Regions from separate parts of the Methylophaga thalassica genome, predicted to be linked through region 1. Evidence: riboswitches for the same ligand, from Rfam matches in the RefSeq annotation. Region 1 holds a riboswitch; the other holds the start of a gene.
What was found. A riboswitch is a leader RNA that binds a small molecule or an ion and turns the genes downstream of it on or off. The one in region 1 is predicted to bind thiamine pyrophosphate.
Positions count from the first base shown of each region.

Region 2: linked by a shared signal. The riboswitch ahead of thiC (phosphomethylpyrimidine synthase ThiC) and the one ahead of QQL60_RS00090 (TonB-dependent receptor) in region 1 are both predicted to bind thiamine pyrophosphate.

Region 1 is NZ_BSND01000003.1:4,155-19,190, forward strand. It holds gene QQL60_RS00045 (HAD family hydrolase) at 1-197, opposite strand, end outside; gene ubiG (bifunctional 2-polyprenyl-6-hydroxyphenol methylase/3-demethylubiquinol 3-O-methyltransferase UbiG) at 199-906, opposite strand; gene QQL60_RS00055 (TRZ/ATZ family hydrolase) at 903-2,225, opposite strand; gene mtnA (S-methyl-5-thioribose-1-phosphate isomerase) at 2,328-3,386, shown strand; gene QQL60_RS00065 (SDR family oxidoreductase) at 3,383-4,057, shown strand; gene QQL60_RS00070 (hypothetical protein) at 4,072-4,959, shown strand; gene QQL60_RS00075 (HAD family hydrolase) at 4,948-5,610, opposite strand; gene pnuC (nicotinamide riboside transporter PnuC) at 5,611-6,222, opposite strand; gene QQL60_RS00085 (YkoF family thiamine/hydroxymethylpyrimidine-binding protein) at 6,235-6,492, opposite strand; gene QQL60_RS00090 (TonB-dependent receptor) at 6,546-8,705, opposite strand; TPP riboswitch at 8,772-8,876, opposite strand; gene QQL60_RS00095 (hypothetical protein) at 8,965-9,294, opposite strand; gene cysB (HTH-type transcriptional regulator CysB) at 9,340-10,260, opposite strand; gene QQL60_RS00105 (sulfite exporter TauE/SafE family protein) at 10,365-11,165, shown strand; gene QQL60_RS00110 (sulfurtransferase TusA family protein) at 11,153-11,383, shown strand; gene QQL60_RS00115 (phosphoadenylyl-sulfate reductase) at 11,380-12,078, shown strand; gene cysD (sulfate adenylyltransferase subunit CysD) at 12,090-12,992, shown strand; gene cysN (sulfate adenylyltransferase subunit CysN) at 12,993-14,438, shown strand; gene QQL60_RS00130 (catalase) at 14,640-15,036, shown strand, end outside.
Region 2 is NZ_BSND01000004.1:346,687-361,722, forward strand. It holds gene QQL60_RS06535 (cation:proton antiporter) at 1-1,567, shown strand, start outside; gene QQL60_RS06540 (hypothetical protein) at 1,634-2,533, shown strand; gene thiE (thiamine phosphate synthase) at 2,508-3,983, opposite strand; gene QQL60_RS06550 (thiazole synthase) at 3,976-4,773, opposite strand; gene thiS (sulfur carrier protein ThiS) at 4,775-4,990, opposite strand; gene QQL60_RS06560 (FAD-dependent oxidoreductase) at 4,980-6,059, opposite strand; gene thiC (phosphomethylpyrimidine synthase ThiC) at 6,059-7,870, opposite strand; TPP riboswitch at 7,972-8,077, opposite strand; gene QQL60_RS06570 (Smr/MutS family protein) at 8,170-8,724, shown strand; gene QQL60_RS06575 (DMT family protein) at 8,755-9,105, shown strand; gene QQL60_RS06580 (SPOR domain-containing protein) at 9,185-10,339, opposite strand; gene QQL60_RS06585 (YiiD C-terminal domain-containing protein) at 10,448-10,891, shown strand; gene murI (glutamate racemase) at 10,974-11,759, shown strand; gene QQL60_RS06595 (hypothetical protein) at 11,770-12,255, opposite strand; gene QQL60_RS06600 (NADH:flavin oxidoreductase/NADH oxidase) at 12,257-13,375, opposite strand; gene QQL60_RS06605 (AI-2E family transporter) at 13,414-14,496, opposite strand; gene QQL60_RS06610 (DUF4336 domain-containing protein) at 14,623-15,036, shown strand, end outside.

The sequences.
Region 1 (15,036 bases):
GGATCTTCAGCTGAGATCCCAAAAGCGAGTTTGATTAATCCCGGACTACCATCGCTGGCCACAGGGCGAATTGTTTCAAGAGCTAGCGGTGATTTATCGTAGTCAAGCAAAACCTGATTAAGTGCGTAAGCTAAGTCTGGTGCGGTATCAACAAGGGTGCCATCCAGATCAAAAAAAACAGCATCGTATTTTGCCATATCAGATTTTTTTGCAGTGGATGAGGTAGTTGACCTTGACGTCGTTTCCAAGACTAAATTGACGCGTCAAAGGATTGTAATTCATTCCTGTCACATCTTTGACTTTCAGTCCTGCTTGGCGACACCAGGCAGATAACTCAGCTGGACGAATAAAGCGTTTATAGTCATGGGTGCCTTTTGGTAGCATTTTCATAATATATTCAGCGCCAAGCACAGCCAGAAGATAGGCTTTGGGATGACGGTTTAATGTGGAAAAGAACACATCACCACCCGGTTTAACTAAACCTGCACAGGCACTGATGATGGATGCTGGATCCGGCACATGTTCTAACATTTCGAGGCAGGTAACGGCATCATATTGTTCTTTATTTTGCGCTGCCATTTCTTCTGCGGTGATATGTTGATAATTGATTGTCAAACCTTCTTCCAACGCATGAAGCTTGGCAATATTAAGTGGCATCTCTCCCATATCAATACCAGTGACATGGGCCCCACTTTTTGCCAGCGCTTCTGAAAGAATGCCTCCACCACAACCAACATCAATGACGTTGGCATCTTTTAATGATGTTCGCTCTGCGATATAAGCCAAGCGAATTGGATTAAGATCATGTAACGGTTTCGATTGACCTTCCAGATCCCACCAACTGGATGCTAAGGCATCAAATTTTGCTACTTCATTTAAGTCGACGTTTGCTTGTTTTTGGCTCATTGACCGAGTGATCCTATTTTTATTGCCCATTGCTGAGCATCTTGGATAATTTTTGATTCGTTTAATGTCGTTAGTTGACGGGAATTGAGTAGCTGTTTACCGGCGACCCAAACATCGGTGACTTTATCCCGACTGGCGGCATAGACCAACTGAGATACAACATCAAAAACAGGCTGTGTTTCGATATCCGATAACTTCACCGCAACGATATCAGCTTGTTTTCCCACTTCGAGTGATCCTATTTCCTGGTCTAGTCCTAATGATCTTGCCGCATTGATAGTCGCCATTTCTAGCGCATTATGAGCAGGCACCGCGGCAGCATCTTTGGCTACTGCTTTTGCGAGTAAAGCTGTTTGACGCATTTCTGCAAACATATCCAGATCATTATTTGAGGCAGCGCCATCGGTGCCAATCGTGACATTCACATTATTTTTTTGCAGTTCAGCAACGGGGCAAAAGCCACTGGCCAGTTTTAAATTAGACTCAGGACAATGAGCGATGTGAACACCCGCTTCGGCGCACCATGTGATTTCTTGGTCATTAAGTTGTGTCATATGCACACCGAGTAGTCGGGGCGAGAGCAGGCCGATTTGTTTCAAACGCTCAAGCGGCCTAACCCCAAACTCTGCAATGCTCTGTGATATTTCATCTGCTGTTTCGTGAATATGCATACTGATCGGCATATCCATTTCTTCAGCATTGGTAATGATTTGCTCCAGTGTTTTGTCTGCGACAGTGTATGGGGCATGCGGTGAATAAATCGTATTAATCCGTGGGTGATGACGATAGTGATCGTGTAATTGATGGCCTTTATGTAAATATTCTTCTACTGAGCTAGCCCAGTTTGTCGGAAACTCAATAACAACAATACCTAGACTGGCTCGAAGTCCTGATGTATCAACAACTCTGGCCGTGGCTTCCGGAAAAAAATACATATCGTTGAAATAGGTAGTGCCACCCCGAATCATCTCTGCAATGGCCAGTGCACTGCCCGTTTCCACAAACGGATCGCTAACAAAGGCTTTTTCTGCGGGCCAGATATGATCATTCAGCCAAGTCATTAAAGGTAAGTCATCAGCCAGTCCCCTAAACAGCGACATGGGGGTATGGGCATGGTTATTGATTAAACCAGGTATTAAACAATGCTCATTCAGATCATGTGTAGCATTTGCAGAGTAAAGCTGTTTTGCCTGTTGCTGTGGCAGAAGCGCTAAAATACGTGCATCCTTGATAATGATGGCGTGGTTTTCTAACACGGTCTGGTCTTCAGTGACGGGGACTAACCAGCGTGCGTTAATTATCAGATCGACATTTTCCATAGGGTTTGATTATACCGTTGAGCTGAATGAAAACCTATTCTAATCAATTATCATGACAAACCAATCACAACTAAAATTCATCAAGCATCACAGGAGCTTGTTTTGACCAAACTATTGCAGACTATTGAGCCAATTTTATGGCGTGATGAACGACTTCATTTATTGGACCAACGTGTTTTACCACATAAAGAAAATTGGTTGGAATTTCATGATTCCGATGCCGTCGCTGAAGCCATTAAAACGATGGTGGTCCGTGGTGCCCCAGCTATTGGTGTGACTGCTGCTTACGGTGTGGTGTTGGCAGCAAGAGAAGCTTGGTTTAGTGCTGGAGAAAACTGGCAGGAGGCAATCAATCCACCACTCAAAAGATTAGCTGCATCACGTCCTACCGCAGTGAATCTGTCGTGGGCGATTGATCGTATGAAGACAGCCTCTGCATCATTGTCTAAATATGAGTCACCAGAACCCGCCTTGTTAACATTTGCTCAGCAGATACATCAAGAAGACGTCAAAGCCAATAGAACCATGGGGCAATATGGTGCTGACTTGCTGGATAATGACAGTATTGTGCTGACACATTGTAATGCTGGTGCGCTTGCCACTGCTGGTTTTGGCACGGCCCTGGGCGTTATTCGGCAAGGTTTTATCGATGGAAAAATTGAGCATGTTTACGTGGATGAAACCCGTCCATGGTTGCAAGGTAGCAGACTGACAGCATGGGAGCTTATGCAGGAAGGGATTCCTATGACCTTACACGCCGATGTCGCCGCTGGTGCGTTGATGGCGAGTGGTCAATTAGACTGGGTCATTGTTGGCGCTGACAGAATTGCCTCAAATGGTGATACAGCCAATAAAATTGGTACTTACTCATTAGCCGTATTAGCAAAATATCATGGGGTGAAAGTGATGGTGGTGGCACCCACCACAACAATTGATTGGTCAATTGATAATGGGAGTCAAATTCCGATTGAACAACGCACGGGTTCAGAAGTCTCAGAAATAGATGGACGTGCTATTGCACCCGCAGAGGTTCATGTATCGAATCCGGCGTTTGATGTCACACCGGCAGAATTAATCGATGCCATTGTGACAGAGTCAGGCGTGGTAAGGTCGCCTTCAAAAGAAAATATGAAGCAACTAAAAAGTGAGGAGGAAAAATGACACAAACAGCATTAGTGACTGGAAGTAACCGGGGAATTGGTTTAGAACTCTGTCGTCAGCTTGCCGCAAAAGGCATGCATGTTATTGCAACCTGCCGCAAAGCCTCATCTGAATTAACGTCCCTGAATGTCGAAATTATTGAAGATGTGGAAGTCAGTGAGCCTAAAAGCTTAGCAAAACTGGCTGATTCATTAGGGAACAGAAAAATTGACTGGCTAATCAATAATGCGGGTATTGCCGGTGGCATTGGTCTTGGGCAAATTGATGATAATGCGATCGATGATTTTGTCAGAATGTATCGTGTTAATAGCCTTGGACCATTACTGACCACTCAGGCTTTATTAAATCATCTGGGACAGGGTAGTAAAGTTGGTATTATTACCAGCCGCATGGGCTCGATTGATGATAATGACTCGGGTGGTAGTTATGCGTATCGAATGTCGAAATCAGCGGTGAATGCCGCCGGGAAATCATTATCAATTGATCTCAAACCCAAAGGCATTGCTGTCGCCATCCTGCATCCAGGTTGGGTAAGAACGGATATGACCGGACATGGTGGATTGATTGATCCAGATGAATCAGCAGCAGGTCTCATCCAACGTATGGAAGAGTTAACACTCGAAACCAGTGGCACTTTCTGGCATACCAATGGTGAAAAATTACCTTGGTAATACAGCAACGTTAGATGTATTCGTATCCTGAATTAACTGTTGAGCAGCAGGCGACATTGCCGGTGTTACGTGCACCGGCATTAGCCTTGGATGCACAATTTCCTGATAGCACGCACCAGCTTTGGCAGTGTGATACCGCTGATGGCATGATGATCTTAAAAGTCTGTCACCAATCGCGAGTGCAAGACTCAACGTTTTGGTTGGGGATGAATCATCTGTTTCAACTCGACTTTCCACAGTCTTTAGCTCGTACCCAAATCATCAGTCAATTTCTACAACGAGAGGGCGGTTTTAGCGTACCCGATGTGGTGGCTGAACAGGCAGGGCAGTATGTATTGGTGCGTTACCTGGAAGGCATAGATCTGACGGCAGAAAAAGTCGATAACACTGTGGTGACACAGCTTGCTCATCACTGGGGCAAACTGCATCAACAAATATCATCTCAATGGGGTGGTCTCGATAACCCCGTATTCAATGCGAATGATTGGCCTGTACGACTGGAGAAGACGATTCAGTTTTTATCTGGCCGCAGTGATATCTCGATCCCTGCTGATACGTTAAAACTCAGCTATGAACAATGTCGAAGACTATCAGCTCAACAGTTTGTGCCGATCATGCCGGATTTTCGCTGGGACCAACTGCGCCAGTGTGAAAATCATCAATTAGCCGTGGTGGATTTGGATGCCTTTGTCAGAGCACCCCGTGAAGTTGAGTGGGTAATACTTGAATATCTGCTGAGCCCTCAGCAAGCGAAACATTTTGTCGAAGCCTATTCACAATATCAGCCCATCCCTGATCTTACGAACTGTCGCTTAAGCTACCGTTTACTTTTGTTTTTGATGAATATTCTTGGTGAAACCGATTTGCGAAACTGGCTTGAGCAGCCCATCTTATTTAAATAAATCACGCAGCTCTTGGATCGCAAGGCCATTTAGACTCTCCAGCTTTAAGGCGGCAACATCATAGTGTGGTAAGTGATAATTGGCTTTTGACGGAACAACAACAGTGCGGATACCGGCACCAATAGCGGCCGTCATACCGGTGACAGAATCTTCAAAAGCGATGGTGTGGTTGGCTTGGGCGTTAATGCGTTCCAGAGCCAGTTGGTAGATAGCAGGATGGGGTTTGCCTTGTTCCACGTGATCATCGGCGACATAACTATCGAATAATGCTGTGATATCTAGTCTTTCCAGTACCACAGGAACAAGACGGGCCGGAGCATTAGTCGCTAGACCAATTTTCAGCTTGTGTTGTTTGAGTTGTTCCAACAGGTAATGAACACCCGGCAGTGGCTGGCCTTGCGTGGCGGTTAATAAGGCAACTTCATCGATGACATCATTTTCGACCTGTTCCATCGCGTCCTGACTGAGTGACAGGCCTGCATGATGCAGCCAGAATTCGGTTGCTTCACGCGTAGTCATGCCCATGGTTTTAGCCGATAGCGCATCGGTGATTTCAATACCAAGTGCAGAAAATACACGTTTTTCAGCTTGTTTCCAGAAAGGTTCTGAGTCAATCAGCAGCCCATCCATATCAAAAATAACAGCTTGCATTTAGTGAGTCCGAGGTATCGGCTGTTTATGGTATAGCTTGATCCAGTTGGCAAAACCTATCATTGCCAGCACGGTGTAGATTGAGAATAACACCACGGTGGCATAGTAACCCGTTTGGAAATACAACACGACGGATGCCGCATCAATAATGATCCAATAAAACCAGTTTTGCAGCACTTTTCTGGCCATCAACCAGGTATTCATTACAGAAAAGATGGTAATGCTGGCATCAAGGTAGGGACGTTGTGAGGCTTCATTCTTGTCCAGATAATAAGCCAGCAGCAAGCTGATGATGGTGCCTGATACAATAAATAGTAAGTTGGCATTAAATGACCAGTTGTGAATTACCAGCTCATCATTATTTTGCTGATGTCGCCGCCACAAAACGAAGCCATATACCGCCATGCCCATATAATAAAAATTTAGCAAAGCTTGCATAGGCAGCTGACCTTCCCAAAATAACACGGTATAGATCAACGTACTGATAAACGCCATGGGCCAACACCATTGCGATTCCCGAGCCGCCAGAATGACATAAGCCATGCCCAGCAAGGCAGCAAATACCTCCCAGCCGGATAACGCCAGCAGGCCATTTATCATGGCATCTATCATGAGTCTTTTCGCCTAATCTTCAATGTGGTAACGATCGTTACCGATCATTTTCAGGACAAATACACTGTGTGGTAGTTGCTCAAAAACGGCTTCAATCTCGGTATCCATGGCATCCATCACATCACGGTATTCACCAAAGATTTGTGTGCTCAGATTATTCCGTGAAATATTCAGCTTTGGATTGTCTTCCAGCTTTTTAATAAATGCCAGAATAGGTTCAACAAATTGTTCGGTGAGTGGGTAGAGACTGATATCAACAGAAACGCGCATATATGATTCCTTAAAAAAATAAAAAGAGGGCTTAGATAAGCCCTCTAGTCTGATTAGTAGTCGTAGCTAAGCGTTAGACCAACAACTCTTGGATCACCATATTGAGTGTAGGTTTCTTCAGCATATGATTTTGATGGGTCGATACCAAAGTAAAAGCCACGAGTGTAGTAGTCTTTATCGAATAAGTTACGTCCCCATAAGGTGACTTTCCATTGATCCTTTTTGTATTCGACACTGGCATTGTATAGAACATAAGAGTGGGATTTTGCATTGTGGCTGTTTGAGTAGTAAAACTCGTCTTTACCTTCCATGTCCGCTTTAAAAGTCCAACCTGGAGCAAAGTAATACTCACCACCCAGATTAAATTGGTAGGCAGGTGCGTGAGCAATTCTTCGACCGCTTAGTTTAGTGCCTTCTTCTAATAACCTGGGATTTTCATAATCTTCAAGTTTTGCATCCAATAGCCCTAGAGAAGCAATCACACGATATTTTTCGTTAATGGACCAGTTTAACTCTGCTTCGAGACCAATGTTTCTAACTCTGTCAGCATTCACAAAATAATCAACAAAGTCGGTACCACTGCCCGATGTCTTTGGTACTCGAATCGAGCTTTTTATTTGGGCATCGCTTCTACGTGTATAGAAGGCTGTAATAGAAGTGATAAGGTCTCCATCAAGCCAAAAAGATTTTAAACCAGCTTCAAGGTTCCATAACGACTCAGTATCAAAAGAACGTAGATCATCGCTGATTCTAGGTTCGACGTTTATACCTCCAGCTTTGTAACCTCGAGATAAAGTCGTGAAGGCCATGTGATCCTCATTAAGATGATATTCAAGACCTAGCTTTCCACCAAACATCCAGTCGTTTGGATCATCTTTAAGTCCTGCAGAATCTTTATAGTCTGCATCCCAATACTCAGCGCGTAACCCGCTAATTAGTTTGAGATCTTCTGTCAGAGCGGTATCCAATTGACCATATACAGCGGTGTTTAGTGTTTTATAGGCATTTTTTGTGACAAATCCTGTTACAGCATCACTATTAATAGCATTTGAATAATAAGTACGATCCAAGTTCTGACGTTGTTCTGAAATATATAGTCCAACTGTCCAATCCGTCGTATCAGCAAAAACACGTCCATTCTCATTTGATAATGCACGGAATTCTAAAGCGGTGTTTTCACGTTTACGCTTATATTGATCGAAACCACTATAAGGACAGGTGAATGCATCGTTAGAGTCATCGGAGTCTACACAGGTGGCATCAACTGGAAATTGTGATTTATAAGACCAGTCATCATCGTAACTATATTCAAGATTGGATTTTGAATAACTGAGGCTGGATTGTAATTGAACTTTGTCATTAGCATGGTAATCTGCTTTTAAAGCAAAGGCATTAGTATTTTGAGCATCCTTACCTGGCTGGTCTGAAAAAGTGTTGCGACTGTTATCAAGTGTGAATGCATCGTAACCATTGTCAATATTGAGATGCAATACGTTAAGATCGATAGTCAGGTCATCAGTGGCAAGCCATTTTAGGTGGCCTCTGGCAGTGATTTCATCACGGTTTTGAGTATTATCTCTACCTAAAAAGTCGTTATCCATGTAGCCATCAGACTTATAGCTGTGAACAGAAAAACGACCAAGCAAAGTATTATCAATTAATGGACCACCAACAGCGATACCTTCAGCATGAGTATTATAAGTGGCTAAAGTTGATTCAAACTTCATAGCAAGATCATTTGTCGGTTCAGTACTTTTCAAGTTGATGGTGCCCGCCATTCCGTTTGCACCATAACGTGTGCCTTGAGGACCACGCAAAATCTCGACTGACTCAATATCAAATAGAGTTGCAGCACCACCACTTCGGCTAAAGTCGATGCCATCGATATACATACCTACCGAAGGGTTGAGTGGTGCTTGGAACTCACTTCGTTCACCAATACCGCGAATCTGAAAATACTGGCCTCGTGACGCACCGCTGGAGACATTGACATTAGGAGCGAGGTTAAGAACGTCCTCAATATGTTGAGCGCCACGAGATTCGATGGTGTCTTGATCGATCGTCGTTAAACTAATCGGGGTGTCATGCGCATCGTTAGGACGAAAGTCTGCACTGACGATCATCGATGGTAAGTCAGCTGGGGTGACTTCCGCCAAGGCCACTGGCGATGACATAGCCGTTGAAACAGCTATGGCAAGTGTTTTTACTTTCATGGTTATCCTTTTTTGAATCAAAAAGGACAGGGGAATAAATCGAGAGACACCAACGCGGTGTAGATGAAGATCTATTTCAGCCTGTCCCTACGCCAGTATTAACTGGATCAGGTTCATCGGGTCCGCTCTTTAAACGAGCATCTCAGGCTTTCGCCACCCCGAGGCATCATTCCTTATATTTATGCAGTCACATCCTGTGAATGGTAATTATTCTATTGTAATTACACTCTTTTTTCTAGCGAAAAGCTTGTTACGGTATTTATTTGGCGGGTTTGATACTGGCTATGCACTGAGGGCATACACGTAGACGGCTATTGATACGTTGCGTGGCGATTAAATCTTGTTGTGTTTCATAACAACGGGGGCAATAAAATACTGATTCCTGACCGCGACGATAACACCCCGATGAACCATCTAATTCAGGTTTAGCGAGGTATTCCCCCGATAATAATGTATCGGGTAAAACAGTCACTAATTGCTCAATTTCAGTATTGAGTTCAGACAGTAAATAGTGATGTTCCTCAGAGATAATGTTTTCAAGCTGCTTTATTAGCTGTCTTATTTTGGTATAGGAAGGTGATGTGTTCATTGATGATCCCAGTGAAAGTGAACTAAACAGATTATCTTGGCAGATTTAAAGACTGATGGCTTTTTCAACAGTCTTTTTATCAAGATGAGCCGCAAAAAACTCGATAAAGGCATACATATAACTTCGAAGATAACTGCCTTTACGAATACCCATGTGGGTAACACTGGGTGGAAATAAGTGCCTGGCATCCAGTGCCTGAAGAGGCGCATCTTTGTCAGGATCAAATGCCATGCTGGCGATAATCCCAATCCCCATTTCTAATTCAACGTAGGTTTTGATGACGTCGGCATCAGTCGCCGTAAAAATAACGTTAGGATGCAAGCCTTTTTCAATAAAGGCCTGATCTTGTTTGGCGCGGCCAGTAAAGCCCATCACATAGGTCAGAATTTCATATTGCGCGATATCTTCCAGACATAACTTTTTCACCGACAATAACGGGTGTTCAGGCGGAACAACAACACAACGATTCCATTCATAACAAGGCAGAATAGCCAATGATTCGAATTGAGCAAGCCCCTCTGTTGCAATGGCCAAATCGATTTTGCCTGTCGCTGCCATTTCGCCGACTTCGGTCGGCGTGCCTTGCACCATATTTAAATGAATATTCGGGTAGTGTTCGGAGAATTTTTTAATGGCACTAGGTAAGGCATAACGGGCCTGGGTGTGTGTTGTACCAATTGATAAAGTACCGGATTGTTCGGTTTTACTATCCGCTACTAACTGACGAATATTGTCGACATCCTGCAAGACTCTCTCAGCCATCTCTATGACAGACTGACCAATCGGGGTAATGCCGGTTAATCGTTTACCGTGTCGTTCGAATATCTGTAATCCAAGCTCATCTTCCAGTAACTGCACCTGATTACTGACGCCGGGTTGTGAGGCGTGTAATGCATTTGCTGCAGCAGAGATACTCAGATCCCTTCTGGCTATTTCACGGACATATTTTAATTGCTGAAGCTTCATCTATATATGATTTAGTTATAAAGATAGTCAATAATATTCATTGATAGAATATTACGCTTTGGTAAACTTGTCAGCATTTTCGTAATACATAAGGCGTAAAACAAATGGAATGGGGCTTTCTTCTTGCTGGACTATTTGTCGGCATTATGGTCGGCATGACCGGTGTGGGAGGCGGGTCTTTAATGACACCCATACTCATTTTTATTTTTCATGTGCAACCAGCTATTGCTGTTGGTACGGATTTGTTATTCGCAGCGATCACCAAAGCAGGTGGTATCTGGTCTTACTGGCGTCATGGCGTAGTCAAATGGCATATCGTATGGCGTCTGGCTGCGGGCAGTATTCCAGCAACACTGGCAACGTTGTGGTTTATGAATGCAACAGGAATGCATGATGGCAACCACAATGAAATTATTACAAAAGCGCTCGGGGTAGCGTTGATTTTGACCTCTAGCGCATTATTACTCAAAGCGCCTTTAGGCAGATTATTGCGTTCACAGGAAAGTCATCCTGTGGTGAGTGCGCTTTATGATATTCGCGAAAATGAATTAAATAAGGCCATGATTACGGTCATAACTGGGGCACTGCTTGGTGTAATGGTCACGCTCTCATCGGTGGGAGCCGGGGCGCTTGGTGCAGTGATTTTGTTGTTTTTGTATCCACGCCTGAAAGGGGTGGAAATTGTGGCGACGGATATTGCTCATGCAGTGCCACTGACATTTGTAGCAGGTCTCGGGCATTCTGCCGTGGGCACGGTAGACTGGTCCTTATTAGTGTATTTATTAGCTGGATCATTACCAGGCATTTTTATTGGTACGCATCTAGGGGTTCGTATTTCGGATCACATTATGCGTCCATTGCTGGCCGTCATACTTGTATTGGTGGGGATAAAATGTCTGATATAAAGCAAGTCGATTTAACCCTGTTTGGCTGCCCGATGCACTATATCAAAGCCAGAGAAGCCTTGCAGAAACTGGCATTAGAACAGTCAATAGATCTACTGGTGAATACTGGTGATGCCGTGGATGAAGTATTCAACAGCTTAACCCAGGATGGGCAGCAGTGTGAGATCACCTCAACAGAGGGATTAACCACAACAATTCGTGTGAGAAGAAAACAATGAATGAAATAAAACCGGCTCTAGCCGCCAAAATTGATGCTGTCATCGCAGTGTTAAAAGATATTGAACAGAATTATCTCCCTGCCACGCTGGCAACCAGCTTTGGTGCGGAAGATATGGTGCTGATGGATTTAATCTGCAAACATGCACCGGGCATCGACATTTTCACTCTTGATACTGGGCGTTTGCCAAAAGAGACGTATGAGCTGATGCAAACGTTGAATAAACACTACGATAAAAAAGTCGACGTGTTTTTCCCCAACACCGCCGATGTTGAATTATTTGTCACCAATAACGGACCAAATGCATTTTACGACAGTGTTGAATTAAGAAAACAATGCTGTGGTATCAGAAAAGTAGTGCCGTTGAATCGTGCTTTATCTGGCAAAAAAGCCTGGATTACCGGCATGCGCCGTTCACAGTCGGTCACTCGTGCTGAGTTACCCGTGTCTGAGTGGGATGATGATCACGGCTTACAGAAATTCAGTCCTTTAACGGACTGGTCAAATGGCAATGTATGGGCTTATTTAAGAGCTAATGATGTGCCTTATAACAAATTACACGATGAAGGTTACGCCAGTATTGGCTGTGCGCCTTGTACGCGAGCTATCACCATGGGCGAAGATATTCGTGCCGGACGCTGGTGGTGGGAAGATCCAGAAAATAAAGAATGCGGCTTGCATGTCAAATCTAACTAACGAGAAAGATAATGACTGAAAAACAATTAACACACTTAAAGCAGTTGGAAGCAGAAAGCATCCATATAATGCGTGAGGTGGCTGCTGAGTTTGAGAATCCAGTAATGCTGTATTCAATTGGTAAAGACTCAGCCGTCATGTTGCACTTAGCGATGAAAGCTTTCGCGCCGGGTAAACCCCCATTTCCATTGATGCATATCGATACCACATGGAAATTTAAGGAAATGATCAAGTTCCGTGATGACCGGGCAAAAGAACTGGGTTTGGAACTGTTGGTTCACACCAACGAAGAAGGGCGTGCGGCGGGCATTAATCCATTCGATCATCCTCGTTATACCGACATCATGAAAACTGATGCCTTAAAACAAGCGCTGGATAAATACGGTTTTGATGCGGCATTTGGTGGGGCTCGCCGTGATGAAGAAAAGTCACGTGCTAAAGAGCGTGTTTATTCATTCCGTGATAAGAACCATCGTTGGGATCCCAAAGCGCAACGACCAGAACTGTGGAATATCTATAACAGTAAAGTGAATAAAGGTGAAAGCATTCGTGTTTTCCCTCTGTCAAACTGGACTGAGCTGGATATCTGGCAATACATTTATCTAGAACAAATTCCAATTGTGCCGCTTTATTATGCTGCTGAACGTCCGGTTGTTGACTACAACGGTCTGACCATCATGGTCGATGATGATCGTATGCGTATTCCTGAAGGGCAGGAGCCACGCATGGAGAAAGTACGTTTCCGTACTTTAGGTTGTTATCCGTTAACGGGCGCGGTGAAATCATCAGCAGACACCTTGCCTGAAATTATTCAGGAAATGTTGCTAACCACGACATCTGAGCGTCAGGGGCGTGCGATTGACCATGACCAAGCGGGTTCTATGGAGAAGAAAAAACAAGAGGGTTATTTCTAGATGACTACTGAATCAAGTTCATATCAATCAGATAGCCTGATTGCCACAGATATTGAAGCGTATCTGAAGCAGCATGAAAATAAAGAAATGTTGCGTTTCTTAACATGCGGTAATGTGGATGATGGTAAAAGTACCCTGATTGGCCGTCTTCTACATGACTCGAAGATGATCTATGAAGATCAACTGGAAGCCGTCACACGTGATAGTGCCAAGTCTGGTACTACGGGTGAACAGGTGGATTTAGCTTTATTGGTAGATGGTTTACAGGCGGAGCGTGAGCAAGGCATTACCATTGACGTTGCTTACCGTTATTTTTCTACCACCAAACGTAAATTCATCATCGCCGACACACCGGGGCATGAGCAGTACACGCGTAATATGGCAACAGGGGCATCCAGCTGTCAGTTAGCGGTTATCCTGATTGATGCACGTTATGGGGTTCAAACACAGACGCGCAGACATAGTTTTATTGCCTCATTGTTAGGCATTAAACACGTGGTTGTTGCCATCAATAAAATGGATTTGATGGATTATAGTCAGGAAGTGTTTGATAACATCCGTCACGACTACACTGAGTTCTCACGTGAGTTAGAACTGGAAGATATTCACTTTGTGCCGATGTCTGCGTTGGTGGGTGATAACGTCGTTAACCGCAGTGAAAAGATGGACTGGTATCAAGGACAAACCTTGATGGAGATTCTGGAAACGGTTGATGTTGATAAAGATCCCAACTTCGATGATATGCGTTTCCCTGTGCAGTTTGTGAATCGTCCAAACCTGAACTTCCGTGGTTATTGTGGCACTCTGGCATCGGGTATTTTGAAGCCAGGTGATGAAGTGACAGTGTTGCCGTCAGGTAAAGAAAGTAAAGTAAAAGCGCTTGTCACTTACGATGGCGACTTGGATCATGCTGTGCCGGGTGAAGCCATTACTGTCACATTAGAAAATGAAATTGATGTCAGCCGCGGCGATATGCTTGTTCATAGTAATCATCATCAACCACATGTATCAAGCCAGTTTAAAGCAATGGTTGTGTGGATGACCGAGCAACCATTAGTGTCAAACAAGCAGTACAGTATTAAAGTTGGTGTCAGTGATGCGGGTGGTTCCTTAACTGGGATTGACTATCAAATTGATGTGAATACGCTGGAGCATAATAAAGTCAGCGAACTCAAACTAAATGAAATTGGTTTGTGTGAATTTTCACTGAATAAACCGGTTGTGTTTGATTCATATAAACGCAATCGTACTACTGGTGCCTTCATCATTATTGATCGTCTGACGAATGTGACCATTGGTGCCGGTATGATTACGGATGCCGTTTCAGGTAGTCATGAAGTCGTGGCTGCAGGTGAGTTTTCTGCTTTTGAATTAGAGTTGAATGCACTGATTCGTAAACATTTCCCTCACTGGGATGCCAAAGATTTGAATCAACTTCTCAAATAAAAGCACGATAAAATCTTATCGCAGAATAAAGCCAGTCAGTGTTTGCTGACTGGCTTTATTGTGTCCGTTAAAAATATATAAATCGTTTTTGTCGATTAATAGGAACATAATAAACAATTATACAAATCGTTTTAAGCTGGATAGACTTTGTTGTGTGCAATGAATTTGCTCAACATAATTAGCAGCAGCAAGGAATAAATGATGACTAAAAAAGTTTTGACGACATCAGCAGGAGCCCCTGTCTCTGATGATAATAACAGTATCAGTGTCGGACCAAGAGGACCTTTGACTTATGACAACCACTACACCTTCGAAAAATTGGCTCACTTCAACCGTGAGAGAATTCCTGAACGCGTGGTCCATGCACGTGGTACCGGGGCTTACGGAACCTTTACCCTCACCAAAAGTTTAAAAGAATTTACCATTGCTGATTTCTTGCAAAATGAAGGTAAAAGAACGGATGTGTTTATTCGTTTCTCGACAGTAGGTGGTGGTCAGGATTCACATGATTTCGCCCGTGACCCACGTGGCTTTGCCATAAAGTTTTATACCAAGCAAGGTAACTACGATATGGTGGGGAATAATACTCCAGTGTTTT
Region 2 (15,036 bases), on a different contig from region 1:
GGTTGCCACACATATTCTGTTGGATTTCCCCTGGGCTCTGGCCATTTTATTTGGTGCCATTATGGTGGTAACCGGTCCTACCGTTATCGTCCCCATGCTGAGAACCGTTCGGCCAAATGCCAAAATTTCGAATGTGTTGCGTTGGGAAGGTATTGTTATTGATCCACTCGGTGCCATTCTTGCCGTTTTGGTGTTCGAAGTGCTTTTATCCATACAACTTCAAGGACATGCAGAAGTTGGTCATACCCTTTATATGTTCGCTAAAACCATTGCTGTGGGTTTGGTAATTGGTGCGACGGCAGGTTATGGTTTTGGTCTGTTACTGCGCCGACATTTATTACCTGAATACTTGCACAATGTGGCGGCTCTGGCACTAGTCTTTGGCACCTTTGCCGTATCGAACGAAATTTCGGAAGAATCGGGTTTGCTTACCGTTACCGTGCTCGGTATCTGGTTGGCCAATATGAAAAACGTGCAAGTTGAAAACATCCTCGACTTTAAAGAAGATCTGAGTATCTTTCTGATTTCCGGCTTATTTATCTTACTTGCTGCACGCCTTAACCTTGACTCATTTACCCAGCTTGGTCTGGGTGCGGTCATCCTGTTCTTATTTATTCAGTTTGTCGTACGTCCAGTGAAAGTGTTTCTCTGCTCGATTGGTTCAGACTTAACATGGCAAGAAAAAGCGATGATCAGTTGGATTGGGCCACGCGGTATTGTTGCCGCAGCGGTGACTGCATTATTTGCTCTTCGTTTACAGGACATTGGTTACGATAAGGCCGACCTGCTAGTACCGTTATCGTTTGCCATTATTATCGGTACCGTTCTTGTACAAGGTGCTACCGCTAAATTTATTGCAAAACGTCTGGGTGTTGCCGAACCTGATGACAGTGGTTTTCTTATTGTTGGTGCTAATTCAGTTGCCCGTGTGGTGGCTCAGGCATTAAACGATAATGGCTTTAGAACCCGTCTCACCGATGGTAGCTGGAGCAATGTCAAAGAAGCCCGTATGAAAGGCATGGATACTTACTATGGTAATGCGGTGTCTGAACATGCTGACCGTCACCTGGATCTTATTGGACTGGGCCAAATACTGGCACTAACGCCACAGAGCGAACTCAATGCACTGGCGTGTATGCGCTATAAATCGGAATTTGGCAGTAACCGCGTTTACTTTTTATCAACTGATAAAGAAAAAGATAAAGAACGCAGCATCGTCAAATCGCGAAAAGCTATCAGTCATGACTCGCATGTGCTCTTCGGCAATGAAATTACCTATGCCAAAATGGCCAGCCTGATTTCAAAAGGCGCCAAAATAAAACAAACCAAGTTGACTGAAAACTTTAGTTTTGCCGATTACTTGCGTGAACATGGTCGCCGCGTCACACCATTGTTTGCATTTAACCCCCGCAAACGTCTGCGCTTTTTTACCGCTGCAGAATCATTGCAACCAGAAATGGGCTGGACCATTGTCGCTCTGGTGCAAGATGAAGGCGATCTGACCCCAGCTGAAATGAGTGGACCTGAAGTCGATGGCAGTCTTGATGAAAATCGTTTGCCTTCATAACAAAAGATTTCATGATCAAAGCCGATATATCAACTAGGAATAAATGGTTGAGGTAGATGCAACACCATGGCTGAAGACAATAACGACATTATCGAAGAGGCGACTGATGAAAGCCCTAGTCCCGAACCGGAGCAAAGGTCAGAGCGCGATAACGATAGTAAAGACAAAGGCGATAGCAAACAGAAGCCAAAATTACTTGGCCTATCGACATCGCTACTGATAAAAATCGGGATTGGTCTGGCAGCTTTATCGCTCATCGGTGGTTTAGCGGCTTTTTTTCTGATGGGTTCAAATGATACTGCTGAGGAAGCCGATCCTATGCTCATTGAAGACGGTGATGCCGTTTCGGAGTCAGATGTTACAGATCCTGTCTCTGCAGATAACGAGGAAGAAACAGCCTTACCTCCCGTTGATATCGATATGGAAAGTGACGAAGAAGAAAGTGTCACACTTCCCACCGTGGTAAAAAAACAAACCGATGAAAATGGCAATATTATCCCATCGGATAACCTGATCGATCCTCTGCCAGATGTCGATAATTCAATGGCGGCCACAGATACAGCGCCCGAGTCAGCTCCGACAGTCAATGATACATCAACGGGAACCGATGCCTCGCCCACTAACAGCTCAGGAACAAATACAGCAAGTACAGATACAACTTCGCCGGACAAATTGCTAAAAGAAGTCATGGCATTACAGCAGCAATTGAATAAACAACAATCGACAAACCAGGAGCTGATTAAACAAATCCAACAATTGTCGAATGAAAATAAACATCTCAAAAATGAAGATCTGACAGCCAGTGACTATGTTGCTCCTGAGACACCCTCATTTACTGATGATAAGCAAGCCGAGTCCAGCGGCGATAAACTTATTCAGTATCAGGAATACCGCTACAGTCAGCAGCATAAACTGGATATCGGACCACAGTGGGGAGAGGTTAAACCTGATCTGGGTAAGAACTGATCTCTTGCCACAAATCCAATAATTGTCGCGTGACTTTTTTGTAATCATTCGCTTGCGTAATAGCTGTAATCATCGCGACCGAGCCGACGCCAGTGGCCTTGAGTTGCTCTGCTCGTTCAAGGGTAATGCCGCCGATAGCCACAACTGGATAGTGACTTTTTAATAAATCGACCCATTGTTGTAAGCGCTCTATGCCCTGAGGAGAAAACGGCATCTGCTTACTGGTAGTTTCATAAATGGGCCCCAAAGCAATATAGCTTGGATTCACGGCAAGAGCTCGAGCAAGCTCCCAATAAGAGTGCGTAGAAATACCCAATCTCAGTCCTGCCTCAGCCAATGTTTTTAAATTGGCATCATGCAGATCTTCCTGCCCCAGGTGCACACCATAGGCACCCAATTCGATCGCTGTTTGCCAATGGTCATTGACAAAAAACCGTACCGATTTATCGTTTAAATAAGCTAGAGCAGATACGATTTGTTGTTTTGTCGACTCATCATCCAAATCTTTTACCCGCAGTTGTATGGTATTAATCCCCTCATCAATAAGCTTTTCCACCCAATCTGCTTTATCTACCACCGGATAAATACCTAATTCCGGGCAATTGGGGAAATTAAAGGTCTGCCCAATCAGTTCAGGCTGATAACAAAGCTTAGGAAAATCCACTAAGGCAATATCTTGCTGACTATGACTGATGACCTGATACGGCCCAGCCTTTGCTGAAAGCCGTATGCCACGACTCACATAAGCCTTGGCAAGCACAACGGCATCACGTATGTCTTGTCCACAGGCAAGCTGTGAGGCCAATGCAGAGGCTAATACACAACCTGTGCCACGAACCTGGCTTACTGTTTTATCGTTATAAAGATAAAAATCCGCTAACTCAGATGAAAAATAATCTATTGCTAAGGCGCTCTCAGCATGTCCTCCTTTAATCAAACACGCTGACACACCTTTTTGACGTAATGATTTCGCCCCGTCTTCCACACTGAGATTCGTTCGTGTCAACGCCGCCAACTCAGGCAGGTTAGGTGTGACTATGGTCACTAAGGGAATAATCTCATCACGGATGAACGCTTTCACCTCATCAGGTACGGTCACACCACCACTGGTACTCGCAAGCACCGGATCTAAAATGACTGGCCCGCTAAAATCCAACAGCATTTCTTTGATGTATTGTGCTGTGATGATATGTGGAATCAGCCCGATCTTTATCGCTTTGATATCAAAATCGTTAATACAGTTTTCATACTGCGCCATCATCTTTGATGGACTCACCAGACCCAACTCTGTCAGCCCTTGTGAACTCTGCTCCGTTAACGCAGTGATTAATGGCAAAGGGTGACAACCGTGATTCTGCACCGTCATGATATCAGCGCTAATGCCAGCACAACCTTGCGGATCCAACCCTCCGATTAAAAGCACGGCAGGCTTTTGAACAGGATTATCCATGTTGTTGCCAGATTGGCTGATCTAAGGTCGGTGTACTGGGTTTGGCGTTATCACGTTTAGGCATCACCCCTGCTTCATAGGCCAAACGCCCCGCATTAATGGCATCCGCAAAAGCATAAGCCATTTTCTCTGGCTCCAGTGCTTCGGCAATTGCGGTATTGAGTAAAATTCCGTCATAACCTAACTCCAGTGCCTGAACAGCATCAGAGGGTTTGCCTATCCCCGCATCAACCAATAATGTGATGTCTGGCAAACGTTCACGAAGTGTCTTTAAGGCATAAGGGTTGAGCAATCCCTGCCCGCTACCAATAGGTGCTCCCCACGGCATCAAAACTTCACAGCCTAGATCCACCAGCTTCTGACATAACACCAGATCATCTGTGCAATAAGGAAACACTTTAAAGCCATCTTCAATCAATATTTTAGTGGCTTCAACCAAGGCAAACGGATCGGGTTGTAAGTTGTAACTGTCTCCCAATACTTCTAGTTTGACCCAGTCGGTATCAAATAACTCTCTGGCCATATATGCGGTGTTAACGGCTTCTTTTACACTGTAGCAACCTGCAGTATTCGGTAATAGGTGGCAGTTTAGCGACTCTATCATTTGCCAGAACTGGCCACCGCTTTGTTTATCTGCGGATGTTTGTCGTCGCAATGACACGGTAATCACTTCCGCCTTTGACGCTCTGATGGCGTCCACCATCACTTTCGGCGAAGGATAGAGTGCAGTCCCAATAAAGAGTCGACTACTCAGCGTTTGCCCATACACTTGCCAATTGGATGCTTTCATCTCAACCTCCACTAATCGGAGACACGATATCGATGCGATCTCCCGCTTGAATGACCACATCTTGCCAGCGTGATTTCGCTACCATTTCATCATTAATGACAATGACAAAGCGGCCACTAAAACCCTGCTTAGCTACAAATTCTGATACGGTCTGCTCGTGATTAATATCTAGCGGTTCCCCATTCAACTGAACCTGTAACATAAGGTTAGATGTCATATAACGCTCCAAACTTTATCTGTTCTTTATTCCCAGCCAGCACCTGACATAAATCATCAACGACAGCAGGTGCAAACAAATAACCATGCCGATAAAAACCATTAATGATGTAGCCCCAGTCAGTACGTTTTATGGTTGGCAGATTATCGGGAAGACCGGGTCGACAATGTGCCGCCATTTCCAGAATACGTGCTTCGGCAAAGCCTTTATGCAGGCTATACAAGGCCGACATTAACTCCAGGCCACTTCGGACAGTAAGCTGAGAACGATCATCACTTTCGATCACCGTCGCACCCAGTACATATTCATTATTTGGTCGTGGCGCCAGATAAAAAGGGTAACGTGGATGCATCAGCCGAATGGCATGTTTAAAATCGACCTCAGGTGCCTGTACTCTTATCACTTCACCACGCACACTGCGTAATTCAGCTAAGTTCGCTCTCCCGCCATTACCACGGCAATCCAGTACCGCATCAAACTCATCTGCTGAGCGCTTTAAATAAGCTTGTGTCAAACGTTCGATTTCAATGTGATTTAATTCACCAATATCAGCGGTTTTCACCCACTCAGCATGCGTTTCAATAAACGTTGTCAGCTGTTTATATAGCTGACGATTATCAATACAGGACTCTTGCTCAAACAACAGGGCTTGCTCAAAACGCTCAGCAAGCTCTGGCTCACGTTCGGCCAGCGAGGTTTTATCAAGACGCTGAAAATCTCCTGCTTCCAGCACATGATTCGCTCGCTGCTCAAAACGCCCCATTTCAGCTTTATCGCCCTGATGAGCGACCACCAACGTGCCATGATTCTGATAAAAAACCGGCTCGTCTAATTCACTCAACCACTGCGGCCAAAGCGCATACGAACGAAGCCCGATTGTTTTCACCAAAGGCTCTGATGTCACCGCTTCGGTTGCCGGTGCGACCATAGATGCTGCAATGAAACCAGCACTGTCTGTGCCGGTTTTATCGTCTTTAGATAACAAGCTTACTCGATAGCCTGCCTGAATCAGACGCCAAGCTGTCAGGCGTCCGATCAGGCCACTACCGATGATGAGATAATGGCTCATCAAACTTGGCGATAAATTTTGCTACCACCTTCCTTGAATTCCTGAGATTTCTCAGCAAAGGCGGCTTTCACATCATGCGAAATCTTCATTGAGCAGAACTTAGGTCCACACATTGAACAGAAATGCGCTACTTTCGCTTTTGGTTGCGGCAACGTTTCATCGTGGTATTCACGGGCGGTGTCAGGGTCCAAACCAAGATTAAACTGATCTTCCCAGCGGAATTCAAAACGGGCTTTAGAAATCGCATCATCTCGAATTTGTGCACCCGGATGACCTTTACCTAAGTCCGCTGCATGAGCAGCAATTTTGTAGGTAATGATGCCGGTTTTCACATCATCTTTATTCGGCAAACCCAAATGTTCTTTGGGTGTGACATAACAGAGCATTGCGGTGCCAAACCAACCAATCATCGCCGCACCAATACCGGAAGTAATGTGGTCATAACCAGGCGCGATATCCGTCACCAATGGACCTAAGGTGTAGAACGGCGCTTCATGACACCATTCCAACTGCAGATCCATATTTTCTTTGATCTTGTGCATCGGCACATGACCCGGACCTTCGATCATGACTTGCACATCATGTTTCCAGGCAATGGTCGTCAACTCACCTAAGGTTTTTAATTCAGCAAGTTGGGCTTCATCATTGGCATCCGCCTGCGAGCCTGGACGTAAACCATCACCCAGTGAGAATGACACGTCATAAGCTTTCATGATTTCGCAGATATCTTCGAAATGCGTATACAGGAAACTTTCTTCATGATGCGCCAAACACCATGCCGCCATAATCGAACCACCACGCGAAACAATACCCGTTGTACGGTTTACCGTCAGTGGAATATGCGCCAATCGTACACCGGCATGAATCGTGAAATAATCCACTCCCTGCTCAGCTTGTTCAATCAAGGTATCTCTGAACACTTCCCAAGTCAGATCTTCAGCAACACCATTCACCTTTTCCAGTGCCTGATAAATCGGCACCGTGCCTACTGGTACAGGTGAGTTACGGATGATCCATTCTCGGGTCTGATGAATATGTTTACCGGTAGATAAATCCATAATGGTGTCACCGCCCCAGCGGGTACTCCATACCATTTTTTCGACTTCTTCTTCAATCGACGAAGTGGTCGCAGAGTTACCAATATTGGCATTAATTTTTACCAGAAAATTACGGCCAATGATCATCGGCTCGGTTTCTGGATGATTGATATTGGCAGGAATAATGGCACGACCTTCAGCCACTTCTTTTCGTACAAACTCGGCTGTAATGTAGTGATCCATATTCTCAGGCAGCTCACCACGCTGTGCTAAGGCTTCGCGCCCCATACTTTCACGAATAGCAATGTATTCCATTTCTGGGGTAATGATGCCCTGACGTGCGTAATGCATTTGGCTGACATTCTTGCCCGCTTTTGCTTTACGAGGTAAACGACGGTGATTAAACAGTGGAATATCAAAATCCTGAGCATCTTGCTCACGGGTATATTCTGAACTGAACTGTGCTAACTGTTCAGTGTCATCCCGCTCATCGATCCAGTTTTGACGTATTAATGGCAGCCCTTTTTCAATATCAATGGTCGCTTTTGGATCGGTGTATAGACCCGAAGTGTCATACACAACAACAGGTTCGTTAGGAATAGCAGGCAAATCAGGATTGGCGTTGGGTGTATCGGTTAAATGAATCTGACGGAATGGCACCAGTAAATCGTCGCGGCTGCCTTTGATGTAGAACTTCTCACTCCCCGCCAAAGGCTCAGTCGTAATGCCGCTACGGTCTTTAATGTTAATAACTTTATTGGATTGTGTAGACACGTCTCTTCCCCTAAATGAAAACCACGACGGGGAAGATGAGATCGTTGCGCGAAAGCGAACAAGAAGACAGACACCAAACGAAAATGGATCTCGAGTGTAAAACAGGTGTCCTGCTTGTTTCCTACGGAGGTTCTAGCCTCTTCAGGTTCAACGGGTTTCATCTCAGCCTTTCCGGATTATTCCGGGCGGGCACCCCGACAAGTGATTCGCATGGTAAATCAAAAAGGATTTTTTGCACAAGCCTCATCTGGCACAATAGTCGCCAACTTTGACTTAAATCCTTAGGCAGCCGCACGCTCATGGCAAATAAAAATGACGATACCGATGAGGACGAATTTGCATTATTTCGCCAAGAAATGCGCGATGCTACCCGTATCCGCCAAAACCGTCTGATTCATAACAAACCCAAACCTGTTGCAAAAGCTATCCGGCAAAAAATTATTGATGATGAATATCAGGGTGAACCATTCTCTGATATGTTTTCTCCAGAAACCGTAGGCAATGAGGAATACCTCGAATACCGTGGCCCCGGTATTCAGCACAAACTATTCGGCAAGCTGCGTAATGGCAAGGTGCATATTGAAGCAGAATTAGACTTACACGGTATGACCATTGCCAAAGCCGAACCGACACTGTCCGAGTTTTTAGAGTTCTGCCAGCAGCAACAAATTCGTTGCGTGCGTATCATCCATGGTAAAGGCTGGGGCTCGCGTGATAACAAGCCTGTACTAAAGAGCAAACTCAATCACTGGTTAAGACAAAGTCAGAGCGTGCTCGCATTTTGCAGTGCGACGGTAGATGATGGCGGCACAGGTGCGTTATACGTGCTCCTTAAAAGATTATTTCATGAATAATGGCTGTTTTTATCGTTTAGGTTAGAGTTAATGAATCCAATACTGGTTAGTGTGTCCTTGCTGGTTTGCAGCAATATTTTTATGACGTTTGCCTGGTACGCTCACCTAAAAGAACTCAACAATAAACCCTGGATTATTGCCGCATTGATAAGCTGGGGAATCGCATTATTCGAATACTTATTACAAGTACCCGCCAACCGCATTGGCTTTACCATACTCAATGTGGGCCAGTTAAAAATTCTTCAGGAAGTCATCACCTTAATGGTGTTTATTCCCTTTTCCGTGTTCTACCTGAAAGACCCCCTTAAACTCGACTATCTATGGGCTGGCCTGTGTTTAGTTGGTGCGGTTTATTTTGTGTTTCGAAGTAAACTTACCTAAGTTACCGTGGCAAAAAACGGTTAAAACATATCAAGCACTCAGTCTAAATCTGTCTGGCAGCTTTAGTGCATCGTGCACGTCACGGTTGCTTAGCAACGGTGGTTTTTTGCATTTTATCTGCGGTGACCACAAAGCATGCTTGTTTGTTTTCAGCAAGATGCCGACACAAGGTTGTCGCTTCAGATTTTGCTGCGAAATTACCCAGCTGGAGGCGATAAAAATCCGGTTTTTCTGTATTTTCGACAGGTTCAGTAATCGTTGTCTCATATTTCTGAACGATAGCGGCTGATTTTTTTGTTAGCTGCGTTAATGCGATATCTACCTGCTGTCTTGACCTAAACGCCCCGACTTGTACACGGTAGACAGTAGTCATCACTGACTTTGGTTTTGTCTCTGGTTTTGTTTGTGTAGGCTTGGCAGGTTCATCAAGCTTTTCTGATAGCGGTTTTTCTCTTGTTTCTAACAACGAAGTGTCGACTGAAGATTGTTCTGCAAGAAGCTGATTTTCTTTATTTTTTACATTCACCTCATTCACTAAATCCGGCAAACCAGGTGGTTTATCCGTTATCAAATGGTTGTCGCGATTAGTCAGCATTAAGGCATTGGCTTTTTCAATCTGACTGCGGCTTAACTCGGTTTTCAGTTGTGCCTGCTTCACAATCGCCTGAGGCTGATTTTGTTCACTGGCCAGACTAAACCAGGAATAGGCAGCGACTTTATCCTGTTTAACGCCTTCACCATTCAGTAACATTTCACCCAGTTGATATTGAGCCTGAGGGTCCCCTTGTTTGGCTGCCTTTTCAAACCAATGAAAAGCCTTTTCTTTTTGATGATTAATGGCTGTTTTTGCCATTTGTTTGTCTCTGAATGCCTTAGTTAAGGTATCAGCATTCATCAATTCTTCTGCACTTAATCTGTCTCTTATGGCCATGCGGTCAATCATGGCTTGTTTGTGCTGTTTTTCGCTAGCTAACGTTAACCATGAATAGGCAGCGACTTTATCTTGTTTTACGCCCTGACCGTTTAATAACAAAATAGCTAACATCCACTGTGCTTCAGCGACATTGTTTTCTGCAGCTTGATGCCATGCCTGATAGGCGGTCTGAAAATCACCTTGTTTGTAGGCAGCAATGCCATCCTGAACGTCATCGGCAAACACATCTACAGTGAACAGAGTAAAGAAAAACAGTAAAGCGAGAATCGACAGCCATTGTATATGCAGAGATATTTTCATTATTGTGCGAACCTTTTCAACGCGCTGATGATCATCGATAGCGTAAATACTTTTTCACAAACAGAGAAGACGTTATCATTTTAAAAACACTTTTTGATATAAAAACTTATGACACCTGAACAGCTTCAGCAATATCTTTATCAACACATTCCTTTATCGGCGGCCATGGAGGTCTCTGTTGATCATGTCAGCCATGATAAAGTCGTGCTAAGAGCCCCTCTAACACCGAATATTAATTATCATGAAACCGTGTTTGGCGGCAGCGCATCAACATTGGCGATTCTGTCTGCCTGGTCATTATTAAATACTCGGTTACATCAGGCTGCTATCGAGTCTACGCTCGTCATACAACGTAATACGATGGAGTATGAAAAACCAATTAGCGGTGAATTTACCGCCACAGCGCAACTTGAATCAACACAAGACTGGGCTAAATTTCTACGCCATTTTTCACGTATGGGTAAAGCACGGACAACGGTTATCTCCATTTTGCATTACGAACAGCAACGCGCAGGATTCTTTCGCGGTGAATTTGTTGCCTTGACCAAATAATCCATTTTCAACCATCAGCAGATAGATACAGTACAATCGTCGTCTTTTTATTCATCCAGCGACGTATAAAACAGAAATTATCATGGCTGACGCAAGATCTATTGGCATATTCGACTCTGGTATTGGTGGCTTACCGATCGCTAAACAAGTCCGCTCTTTTATGCCAAATGAGAACCTTATCTACCTTGCGGATACCTTACATGCCCCCTATGGCGAGAAAACAGAAGCATATATTCTGGAGCGTTCGCTCAAAATTACTGACTATCTATTACAACGTAAGGTAAAAGCCATTGTTGTCGCCTGTAATACTGCCACTCTTGTCAGTATCAAAGCCTTACGTGAACGCTACCCTATTCCTTTTATTGGCGTAGAACCAGGCTTAAGACCGGCGGCTTTAAATACAAAAACTGGCGTGATCGGTGTACTAGCCACAGCAAAAACCCTGACCAGTCAATCGTTTCATGATCTTGCTCAACGCGTTGCCATGGGCGCAACCGTCGAAATTCAGCCTTGCCCAGACTTAGTGTTATTAGTAGAGGCCTTAAAGCTAAGTTATGAAGAAGCTTCCGCTACAGTACATGCGTATGTACAGCCGTTACTGGATAAAGGCGCCGATACCATTATTCTCGGTTGTACACATTTCACTCACCTCAAAACGGTGATCCAAAAAGTGGTTGGAGAAACCGTCAATGTCATCAGTACGGAAGAAGCCGTCGCCCGAGAAGTCAACAGACGACTTCAGCAAGAGAATTTACTCTCTGCTCAGCAGACACCTGGCTCGACCTTATTGTTAACTAACAGTGAACGAAGCAGATTCGAGCAGCAAGTTGAGACTCTTTGGGGCGAAGCCGCTATTGATACTTTCTGAACCTTTGGCCTTAAAGCTCTGGCAACGTTAGATCCGTAAAAACGGTTTCAGCTTTCGTTGTCATAAAGACCTGGGCATCATATTGCTGGACAAAACAAGCATTTAAGGTGACATCTTCATAAAGCCAATAGATAAACCCACCCTGTTCAACGCGCCGACGCCAGTTATAACGGCATTGCACCCAGCCATCAGCTAATTGAGAAATCAGCCTGGGCTCTGATTGAGCTGTTTTATATTCCAGTGTTTTGTTAGGCAAGGAAATACGGAAGCGGTCAATCATAAAATCCACTTGTTCATGGACAAGGTACTGAATCCGTTTCCCTTCAATATCATCACCGTGCTGATCAAGCAGAACTTGATTATCTAGCACCCACTCCGCAGGGGGAATATCGACCCGATATCGGTCAGGTAAATTCATACGCAACTGTTGATGCTGCTCACTTTGCTGACTTTTATCCCACTGCTTCACAATGGTTTGAACGATTAACATGGGCATTTTAAGTATTTTTGGACAAATCCATCTCCGTTAGATGCCCTTTTTGACCATGCGGTTCAGAACGCAAATACTGAGCAGGAGCTTCAACCATACCGTCCAGCTCAACTGCAGCCTGCCAGGCCCAGTGAGGGTTATATAAAATGCCTCTCGCCATAGCGATGGCATCCGCTCGTTCATCAGCCAATATTTGTTCAGCTTGATGTGGTTCAGTAATCAAGCCCACAGCAATCACTGGCATCGATATATATGGCTTAATCGCTTCAGCCAGTGGCACCTGATAACCTGCTTCGACGGGTATTTCTTGCTGTGGTGATAAACCTCCACTACTCACATGCAAGTAATGACAATTGAGCTTGTCCAGTTCAATAGCCAGTGTCGTGCTCTGCTCAACATCCCAACCACCAGGAACCCAGTCGGTCGCTGAGATTCTAACACCGACAACTATGTTCTCGGGAACACAGGCGCGTACAGCGCTAAAGACATCCAGAGTCAGACGCATTCTGTTTTCCAGACTGCCACCAAACTCATCCTGCCGTTGATTGCTCAATGGCGATAAAAACTCATGTAATAAATAACCATGAGCAGCATGAACTTCAATGACCTCAAATCCCAAATCTGCAGCACGTTTTGCAGCCTCAACAAACTGTTGCACAATGGCGGCAATATCATCCTGACTGGCAGCGAGAGGAACAGTTCCATCTTCATGAAAAGGCAATGCCGACGGAGCAATGACTTGCCAACCGTTCTTATCCTCAGGCGATATCGGTGCCCCGCCATGCCATGGTTTTTGTGTGGAAGCTTTCCTGCCAGCATGGGCCAGTTGGATACCCATAGGAATATTTGAATATTTTCTAATGGCAGTAAGCGTCTTCGCTAAGGCAGACGCTGTAGTGTCATCCCATAAACCTAAATCACCGTAGGTTATTCGACCCTCAGCGCAAACGGCTGCGGCTTCAAGGATAAGCAATCCGGCACCAGATAAAGCCAATTGCCCTAAGTGGATAGTATGCCAATCCTGGGCTTGTCCATCCTCGGCTGAATACTGACACATCGGTGCGATGATCAATCGATTCTTCAATTTCAATGGTCCGATGTCGATCGGCGAAAATAACACACTCACTCCACGTTCCCCATAAATTTATTACAACACGCCAAAAACTAAGGTTGTTCTTGTACGGATGTATCATGCAAACTTCTTGGCCAGGCGGTTATCAGCGCTTTTAATAAAGTCGCCAGCGGAATGGCAAAGAACACGCCCCATACTCCCCATATTCCACCAAAAAACAGTACGGCAAGAATGATAGAAACAGGATGCAAATTGACGGCTTCAGAAAATAAAATCGGCACCAACACATTGCCATCAAGCGCCTGGATAATGCCATAAGCAATCAGGATATAGGCAAACTGTTCTGTGAGGCCAAACTGAAAACCTGCTACCGCGGCAACAGGTAGTGTGGCCACAGCGGCGCCAATAAATGGAATTAACACTGAGAAGCCAACTAAAACGGCTAACAGTGCAGTGTATTGCAAGCCAAAGAATGTGAAAGTAGCGTAGCTGACACCACCAACGATGATAATTTCAACCACTTTGCCACGCACATAATTGGCAATCTGATCGTCCATCTCATTCCAGATACGGTTCATCAAACCTCGTTTTTCCGGCATGAACGACAGCACAAAACTCACTAGTTTTTCCCGATCTTTCAGCATAAAAAAGACAAGAATGGGCACTAACACTAGATAAATAATTAAGCCAATCACATTTCCCAGTGAGGCAATAGACAAAGAAACAGCCCGTTGACCATAGACTGTGAATTGTTTTGCGGTGCTGGAAATCCAGCTTTGTATCTCATCAGGTTTGATTAAGTTCGGGTAATGGGTATGCAGGTTCATCAACCAGTCTTCACCATTTGACAGCATTTTTGGTGTTTCCTGGACCAAATTAACCAGCTGATTCCATAATAATGGCATTAATAAAAAGCCCATGGCTAACATCAAGCTGACAAATCCAAGAAAGACAATGGCCACCGCTACCATATTGGGCACGCGGCGTCGGGTCAGCATATTCACTACACCTTGTAATAAAAACGCGATGACCAGTGCAGTAAAAAACGGCGCCAGCATTCCGCCCAGCCAGATTACAACGGCAAAACCGAGTACTAATACAATCAGCAGTATGACGGCTTCTTCATCAGAGAAATAACGTTCTGTCCATTTGCGTAGAATTGATCGCAGTGTCATTAGCCTGTTTATCCTCAGCTATAATTGATTGGCAACGCTGATATTCTGTCACATCCCATCTGTCTATGCTGATAAGAAATTACCAATAACAGTGTGAATGCTTTTATCGTAAACGAAGGAGTCGGAATGAAAAGCTTAGGGAACAATATCTGGTATGTTGATGGAGATAGTGTGCCTTTTTATAGCCTTCCATACAGCACACGTATGGTGATCGTTCGCTTAAGTGATAATACCTTATGGATTCACAGCCCAATCAAACTCACACCGGAGTTAGCGACGCAAATCGACGCTCTCGGTGAAGTACATTTTTTAATTGCACCCAATAAGTTACACCATCTGTTTCTGAAAGACTGGCAACAACATTACCCTTCAGCAGCCATTTTTGGTACAGAACAAGTCGCTGAAAAACGATCAGATATCGAATTTAACGGTATCCTCAGTTCTGATTTCATACCGCCCTGGCAAGACAACATACAACAGCGCCTATTTACTGGCTCAAAAGCGATGCAGGAATGTGTGTTTTTTCATCGTGAGAGTAGA